One region of the Stenotrophomonas sp. KH_052 genome, then DNA from elsewhere that is predicted to be linked to it. Evidence: riboswitches for the same ligand, from Rfam matches in the RefSeq annotation. Region 1 holds a riboswitch; the other holds the start of a gene.
The links. A riboswitch is a leader RNA that binds a small molecule or an ion and turns the genes downstream of it on or off. The one in region 1 is predicted to bind thiamine pyrophosphate.

Region 1 (4,305 bases):
CGAACATGCCCAAGGCCGCGCGCCCCCCAGCAGTGTCATCCAGCGCCGGATACAGGACTACCGCCAGCAGTTGCGCGCCCAGCAGCCATGCAGACGGATGGCGGCGGGCGATGGCCAGCCAGCGGGTGGTCACGGCAACGGGCATGGCGTCCTTTTCCCCTGGGCGATGCGGCGAGGATAGCCGGGATGGATGTGAGGCTCCGGTAGCGCCGGGCCATGCCCGGCGGCTGTCCTGAACCCCCACGTCGCCGGGCATGGCCCGGCGCTACCTGGGCGGGATCAGCCCTGGTGATAGACCTCGGCACCGGCGGCACGGAATGCCTCCGACCTTTCCTTCATGCCCGACTCGGCGTACTCGCGCACGTCCTGGGTGATCTTCATCGAACAGAAGTGCGGACCGCACATCGAACAGAAGTGGGCCAGCTTGTGCGCGTCCTTGGGCAGTGTCTCGTCGTGGAACTCCTTGGCCTTCTCAGGATCCAGGCCAAGGTGGAACTGGTCTTCCCACCGGAACTCGAAACGCGCCTTGCTCAGCGCGTTGTCGCGCACCTGCGCGCCCGGATGGCCCTTGGCCAGATCGGCCGCATGCGCGGCGATGCGATAGGCCATGATGCCGTCGCGCACGTCCTGGCGGTTGGGCAGGCCCAGATGCTCCTTCGGCGTGACATAGCAGAGCATGGCGGTGCCGAACCAGCCGATCATCGCCGCGCCGATCGCGCTGGTGATGTGGTCGTAGCCGGGTGCGATATCGGTGGTCAGCGGGCCCAGCGTATAGAACGGCGCTTCACCACACTCGCGCAGCTGCTTGTCCATGTTCTCCTTGATCAGCTGCATCGGCACATGGCCGGGGCCTTCGATCATGGTCTGCACGTCGTGCCTCCAGGCGATCTTCGTCAGTTCGCCCAGTGTCTCCAGCTCACCGAACTGCGCGGCGTCGTTGGCATCGGCGATGCAGCCCGGGCGCAGCCCATCACCCAGCGAGAAGGTCACGTCGTAGGCCTTCATGATTTCGCAGATGTCTTCGAAGTGGGTGTAGAGGAAGTTCTCCTTGTGGTGCGCCAGGCACCACTTGGCCATGATCGAGCCGCCGCGGCTGACGATGCCGGTGACCCGCTTGGCGGTGAGCGGCACGTAGCGCAGCAGCACGCCGGCGTGGATGGTGAAGTAGTCCACGCCCTGCTCGGCCTGCTCGATCAGGGTGTCGCGGAAGATCTCCCAGGTCAGTGCTTCGGCGCGGCCGTCGACTTTCTCCAGCGCCTGGTAGATCGGCACGGTACCGATCGCCACCGGCGAGTTGCGGATGATCCACTCGCGGGTCTCGTGGATGTGCTTGCCGGTGGACAGGTCCATCACCGTGTCGCCGCCCCAGCGGATCGCCCACACCAGCTTCTCCACCTCTTCGGCAATGCCGGAGGACACCGCGCTGTTGCCGATGTTGGCGTTGATCTTGGTCAGGAAGTTACGGCCGATGATCATCGGCTCACTTTCCGGATGGTTGATGTTGTTGGGCAGCACCGCACGGCCGCGCGCGATTTCATCGCGCACGAACTCCGGCGTGATGATCTTCTGGATCGAAGCGCCGAACGCCTCGCCCGGATGCTGCTGCAACAGGCCGGCATCGCGGATCGCTTCCAGCCGCTGGTTCTCGCGGATCGCGACGAATTCCATTTCCGGGGTGATGATGCCGCGGCGCGCGTAATGCATCTGGGTGACGTTGGCACCTGCGCGCGCACGGCGCGGCAGGCTGCGCGCGGGGAAGCGCACCGCATCGAGCTTCGGGTCATGCTCGCGATCGCGACCGAACGAAGAACTCAGTCCTTCCAGCCGCTCGGTATCACCGCGTTCTTCCACCCAGCCGCGACGCAGTGCCGGCAAACCAGCGGACAGATCGATGCGCACCTCCGGGTCGGTGTACGGGCCCGACGTGTCGTAAACGGTCACCGGTGCATTCTCTTCTCCGCCGAACAAGGTCGGCGTGCGGGTCAGCGCGATCTCGCGCATCGGCACCTGCAGATCCGGGCGTGAACCGGGCACGTGGATCTTGCGCGAACCGGGAATGGGCCGGGTCACGGATTCAGAGAGTTGCTGGGCCTGTTGCTGCAGGGCGGAGAGCTGTGCGTTCATCGGGCATCGTCCAGGAAGGTCAGGGACGAAGCGGCGGCGCACTGCGGCCGCATCCGGACGGTCCTTGGGCGGAGTCCGGGCATGGCTGCACTGCAAAGCTTCCCTACGCCGGTATGAGCCGGATCAGGTTCCAAGGGACTGTCTCAACCGTGGCCACATGGCCGCGGTACCCCCGCTTCTTGCCGTGCATTAAAGCATAGAACGCACTGCAGCTCATGGCCGTTCATCCATGCATGGCGTGGCGCTGCTCCATCGGCATTAACAGAACCGTGACATCGCATTCAGTAACGTGCACGCGCATCGTGCCGCTGCGGCCGATGTTTCCTTTGCCGCCTTCGCGGCTCCTGCCCGGTTCGTGCTGCATGCCGCCGGCCCCCTCGCAGCAAGCTCTGCTCGCTCCCCTCAATCCCTTGATCGGAGAAGCTCCTTCATGGTGTTTCGCGTTTCCATCGCACTCGTTCTGCTGCTGGTGCTGCTGGCTGGCTTCGCGCCCGGCCCGTTCAATACCGTCGTTCAGTCGGTACTCGCCGATGTCATCCGCAGTGTCGGCTGGCTCTATCTTCTGGTCGTGTTCCTGGCGCTGACTTTCCTGATGTACCTGGCATTCGGTCGCTTCGGCAACCTGCGCATCGGCGGTGAAGATGCCGAGCCGGAGTTCTCGCGCGCCAGCTGGATGTCGATGCTGTTCGCCGCCGGCATGGGCATCGGCCTGGTGTTCTGGGGCGCCGCCGAGCCGATTTCCCACTTCACCAAGCCTCCGGAAGGCCTTGCACCGCAGAGCATGGACGCGGCGCGGGCTTCGATGCGCTATGCGTTCTTCCATTGGGGCCTGCATCCATGGGCAATCTACGCGCTGATCGGCCTGGCGATGGCCTGGTTCCAGTTCAACCGCAATGGCCGTGGACTGGTCAGTGACATGCTGCAACCGATCATCGGCCGCCACCATCGTGGCTGGATCGGACGCGTGGTCAACATCGCCGCGGTCGTGGCCACCGCGATTGGCGTTGCCACCACGCTGGGCTTCGGCACCATCCAGATCGCTGCCGGCATGGAACGCGTGTTCGGCCTGCACGCGGGTGTGCCACTGCAGCTGACCATCATCGCCATCGCGTTCGTGCTGTACATGGCCTCCACCGCCAGCGGTGTCGAGCGCGGGGTGAAGTGGCTGTCCAACTTCAACCTTGCGCTGGCCGCGCTTCTTGCGGCCACCGTACTGGTGCTGGGCCCGACCGGATTCATCTTCGATACGTTCACCACCACTCTGGGGTCGTACCTCAACCAACTGGTGACGATGAGCCTGCGCATGTCGCCGTTCTCGGGCAGCACATGGGTAGCGGACTGGACCATCTTCTACTGGGCGTGGTGGATTTCCTGGGCGCCGTTCGTCGGCTCGTTCATCGCGCGCATCTCGCGTGGGCGCAGCGTCCGCGAGTTCGTCATCGGCGTCGTGCTGGCACCGACGGTGCTGGGCTTCTTCTGGTTCGCGGTGTTTGGTGGTACTGCACTGTGGGCGCAGATCTTCGGCCACGCCGACCTGGTGCAGGCGCTGGGCAACGGCTATGAGACGGTGCTGTTCACCCTGTTTGACAGCATGCCGCTGCCCTTGCTGCTTTCCTGCATCGCACTGGTGCTGCTGATGATCTTCTTCGTGACATCAGCCGATTCAGCGGTGCTGGTGCTGGCCAGCATGTCCACTGACGAGGCAGGCGATCCTCCGTTGAAGCGCAAGCTGGCCTGGGGCATCGCGGTGGCATTGATCGCAGCCGCATTGCTGCTCGCCGGTGGCCTGGATGCGCTGCAGGGCATGATCACGATTGCGGCGTTGCCATTCGCGCTGCTGATGGTGCTGGTGATGGTGTCGCTGTACCGGGTACTGGACCAGGAGTACACCCGCGAGCGGCGGCAGGCGCAGCGCCAGCGGCACATGATCGACGCATGGATCGCGCGCGAGATGGCGGCGCAGGAAGAGACCCAGGCGGAGGCTGCGCGCGCGCACGATCAGGATTGAGGGAGTTTTGCAGCCTGCGGCTGCACCGCTTTTCTTTCAAGCAAGAGCAAGTTCAAAACCCAGAGCAGCTCTGGGCTTCTACTGGTTGGGCGGGTCGGTGTGGGTGGGCAGGACACGCCGTAAACCCGTCCATGGGGGCTCGATGGCGCCATCCATGGCGCCAACGGTCCTGC
Region 2 (4,305 bases), 1.1 Mb from region 1:
AGCCGACGTCGCTGCTGTCCGGCTTGGCGTACTGGTACGGCTGCGAGATGCGGAACACGGCTGCGCCCAGCGTCAGCGCCTCGACCGGCACGTACTTCACGCCCACTTCCAGCTGGCGCGACTGCACCGATGGCAGGAAGGTGTCGGCATTGCTGGTCCAGAACGGCGCTTCCTGGCCCAGCGAGATGCCGCGCACATAGCTGGCATAGGCATTGAGCTGATCGGTGGCCTTCCACACCACGGCGGTCTGCGGCAGGAAACGCGACAGGCGGCTGTGCCGCTGCGGGGTACCACGCTTGTCGTAGGCACGCTCGTCCAGGCGCACGAAGCGGCCGCCGGCCAGCCACTGCCAGTCATCACCGAAGCTCATCCGGTCCAGCGCGAAGAACGCGGTCTGGCGGCTGTCCAGGCGTCGTGCGGAGGGGCCGGGCATCTTCGGCGACGGTTCGAACACCGGCACCTGCGCATCGTGGATGTTGCTGGTGCCGACGTACTCGTTGACGCTCGGGCGCTTGTCCACGGTGCGGCGGAAGTAATCGGCACCGAGGGTCAGCTGGTGGCCGACGCTGCCGGTCTCGAAGCGGCCACGCAGCTCGGCACGGGCCTGCTGGTTGCGGCGGGTGTCGTCCGGGCTGCGGTAGTCGTAGACGTCGTAGTCGCCATTGGGCGCGAAGTAGTTGCCCGGCACGCTGCCATCGGCGCACTGCGTGGCGTAGTAGCAGCCATAGGCGAAGGCGACGTTGTCATCGATCACCGAGCGGCTGTGGCCGACCGAGACGCGCGACTGCCAGGCATCGTTGAAGTCGTAGGTGTGCAACGCGGTGATGTTGGTGCTGGCGATATCCACCGGGCGCTGCCACGGCTGGTAGCCGAGCAGGAATTCGCGATCCACGCCGTGCGGCAGCTCGCGCGCGCCCAGCAGCTGGTAGCCCGACACCGAGCGCTGCGAACTGGTCTGGTAGTTGGCATCCACTTCCAGCTTGCCGCGTTCGCCGATCAGCCAGTCGGCGGCCAGCGAATAGAAGTTGCGACGGCCATCGGCGTGCTCGACATAGGAATTGCTGGCATCCCATGCGGCATTCAGGCGCAGGCCGAAACGCGGGGTGATCCAGTGGCCGACATCGACGGCGGCGTAGCGCGAGCCTTCCGAATCGGTGCCGAGGGTGACCGTGCGCACTTCGGCCGGTCGCTTGCCGATGTAGTTGATGATGCCGCCGGGTGCCATCACGCCTGCAGCCAGGCCAGCTTCACCCTTGAGGATCTCAACCGACTGCACGTTCTCCAGCGCCAGGCGCTGTTCGCCGGCGATGGACAGGCCGTTGAAGCGGTAGCCGGTGGCGGCGTCCAGTGCGAAGCCGCGGATGGCGATGTTCTGGTAGTAGCCGACCGGCGCGTACGCATCGCCCAGCGAGGCATCGTTGCTGGCCAGCTCGGACAGCGAACGCAGCTGGCGGCGGTCGAGGTAGTCGCGCTCAAGCACGTTCACCGACGCCGGCATCTCCTTCCAGGAACCACCACCGAAGGCGTTCACGCGCGAGGTATCGGCCTTCGGCTTGCCGGCCTGCACGCGCACTGCCGCCAGTTCGGTCGGCGAGCGTTCGGCACCAGTGGCAGCCGCATCGGGAGATGCATCGGCCTCGCTGGCATGCAGCGGCAGCGCGGCGCAGAGGGCGAGGGAGAGCAGGGTGGGGCGCAGGCAGCGGTTCATTCGGTTCGTCTTCGGACAACAAGGGAGACGAAGCGACGGCGCGCAGGTGCACCGGCCCATGACGGGGGTGTGGCTGCGGCTCAAAGCTCCCTACGCCGGTGCAAACCGGATCAGGTTCCAAGGGACTCTCTCAGCCTGGCAGATCCAGGCACCCCCGCTTCAGGTGACCATTTCACTACAAATGGTACGGATTTGCGAGTGGGTGCTCTTCAGGCTGCGGGGTCAGATCCCTTTCCGCAGGAAAGGGATCTGACCCGGACGGTGCGCCACCCGGGTCACGCCGCTGCGCGCAACGCCTGCAGCAGTGCCTGTCCCGGCGCGCTGTGGAACCACGCCGGGTGCCCCAGCATGAACGGCTGCCAGGCCACATCCGCGTTTGCGGTGGAGCCGGTGATGCCTTCGAAATACTCCACTTCGGATAGTGCGAAGTCGAAATGCACCATCGGCAGCAGGTCGGCCAGCAGCTGCACGCGTGCTGCCGACAATGGCAGCACCTTGCGGTAGCCGTCGATCAGGGCCAGCGCGACATCGATGCGCACCGCCTCCATGCCGCGCTCCAGTTCCAGCCACGCCACTGCGTTGCGCTCGATCGCGGTGGCGAGGTCGAACAGGGCGCTGGTGGGCGAGGCCAGGCCGAAATCCAGCACGGTGCTGACCTGTCCGTTGCGCCACAGCAGGTTGGAGACATGCCAGTCGTTGTGCGCCCATAGTCGCGGTTCGTCGCGCAGGCGTTCGGCCAGGCCGGTGTGCCACGGCAGCACGTCGCGCTGCAGCTGCGCTTCCCAGGGAATGCGCGCGAGATAGCGGGCCAGCCCGGGGCGCTCGTGCAGCCCCGCCTTGATGGCCGCGATCGGATCGTTGGCGCGGATGAGGTCGTCGCGTGCAACCAGCAGATGGGTACTGCGCTGTGGCGCGTGATAGCTGGCGGCGGCACGGTGCAGCTCGGCCAGCATGCGGCCGGCTTCGCGGGCCTGCGCGACATCGGTCAGCAACGACCACGACGCGGCATCGCGGTACAGGTCCTCGCCCACGCCCACGGCATGCAGCTCGAAGGTCCATTCGCCGTGCTCGACCGCGGTGTGGCCATCGGTTGCCGCCAGCACCTGCACAACCGGTACGCCGGCGGCAGCGAGATGGGCGATGAAGTGGTGTTCTTCTTCCAGGCAGGCGGCGCTGCGCACGCTGTGGTGGTGGCGCTTGATGAACACCGGTCCGCGCGTGCCATTGACGATGGCAGCGGCCGACAGTGGCCGAGGACTGTGCCAGTGCGGGTGGCTGTCCGCATCCAGCTGCGGAAAGCGCTGGCGCAGCCACGCGAGGTCTGCGGCGCTGATCGGCGGCCAGTCGGCAGCAACCTCGTCGTTGTTGAGGCCCTGCACGCGGTGGGAGGAAGAAGTCATGCCGCAGCCCCAGTGGGGAAAGTCACATCCAAGGCTGCGCATTCAACGCCATGGCCGCCCGCAACGCAAACGGGCGGATCATCGACCCGCCCGTCCGTGCATCGGCATGGGGGATGCCGCGCTGCTTACCAGCCGCGATGGCGACCGCGGTCGTGGTAGTAGCGGTTGTCGTAGTAGCGCTCGCGCTGCCAGCGACGGTCGTCGCCACGGTCGTAGTAGCCGCTGCGGTAGTAACCACGGTCGTAACGGCGATCGTAGCGGTCGTCGTAACGGCGATTGTCGTAGTAGCGACGGTCGCGGCGGTCGGAGGTGGTCAGGTTGCCGATCGCGCCGCCGGCCACGGCACCGCCGACAGTGGCAGCGGGATCACCGTTGGAGAGCAGGTTGCCGGCCACGCCACCGACCACGGCGCCGACCAGGGTGCGCTTGTCCTTCCTCGACATCGCGCTGGCATCGCTGACCACGGCGACACCGGCCACCAGTGCCAGGGCCATCGCCAGACCACGGAAGCTGAGTGCGGAAGTACTGAGCATGTTCGTTCTCCTGTGAGGTGCATGCCACGCTGGGCAGGGAGAGCGCGGGGCGCCCCGGCTGCCGTGATGTCCACGCTGGCGTTCCAACATTGCCGGAACATTGCCTGGTCCACCGTGCGGCTTGCGCATTCATCTAGCGGCAGGCGGCATGAAGCAAGGCTGAAAGCGGCCCCGGCCGCTCAGCTGGCAGATAAGGAAAGGGCCACGCATGGCGTGGCCCTTTCCCGGTCTGCAAGGCGCTGCGGGCCTAGACGCCCATCGCTTTCTGCGCCTGCCGGGCCTGCTCCTGCTGCGTCTCCTGCTGCTGGTGCAGCACGTTCGGCGCGCCCTGCACGGCACCGCTGCTGAGAGCCAGGCTCTGCTCGCTGGCAGCACGGGTCTCCACCGCCACGCGGTTGGCGGCGGGGTCGCCGATGGTGCCCTGCACGGCGAACAGGCGCTCACCGTTCGGGCTGGGCACCACCGAGTCGATGCGCTGCAGGCCGGCGGCATGCGCCTCCTTGGTCAGTGCCGCGGCGGCGCTTTCCAGCGCGTGGCGGTCCTTGAAGGTGCCGGCCGGCATCAGCTCCAAGCCCTTGCTGGCCTGGATGAACAGCGGATTGCGCGGGTGCCGTTCGTCGTTCAGCAGCGGTCGCTCGCGGGCGTCCCTGATCGCGTCCAGCGT

Region 2: linked by a shared signal. The riboswitch ahead of AC3ITW_RS00720 (TonB-dependent siderophore receptor) and the one ahead of thiC (phosphomethylpyrimidine synthase ThiC) in region 1 are both predicted to bind thiamine pyrophosphate.

Annotation. Positions count from the first base shown of each region.
Region 1 is NZ_CM174475.1:3,954,684-3,958,988, forward strand. It holds gene AC3ITW_RS18135 (ion channel) at 1-145, opposite strand, end outside; gene thiC (phosphomethylpyrimidine synthase ThiC) at 280-2,124, opposite strand; TPP riboswitch at 2,207-2,308, opposite strand; gene AC3ITW_RS18145 (hypothetical protein) at 2,348-2,488, opposite strand; gene AC3ITW_RS18150 (BCCT family transporter) at 2,555-4,132, shown strand.
Region 2 is NZ_CM174475.1:176,167-180,471, forward strand. It holds gene AC3ITW_RS00720 (TonB-dependent siderophore receptor) at 1-1,708, opposite strand, end outside; TPP riboswitch at 1,779-1,874, opposite strand; gene AC3ITW_RS00725 (phosphotransferase enzyme family protein) at 1,984-3,108, opposite strand; gene AC3ITW_RS00730 (glycine zipper 2TM domain-containing protein) at 3,234-3,641, opposite strand; gene AC3ITW_RS00735 (XVIPCD domain-containing protein) at 3,889-4,305, opposite strand, start outside.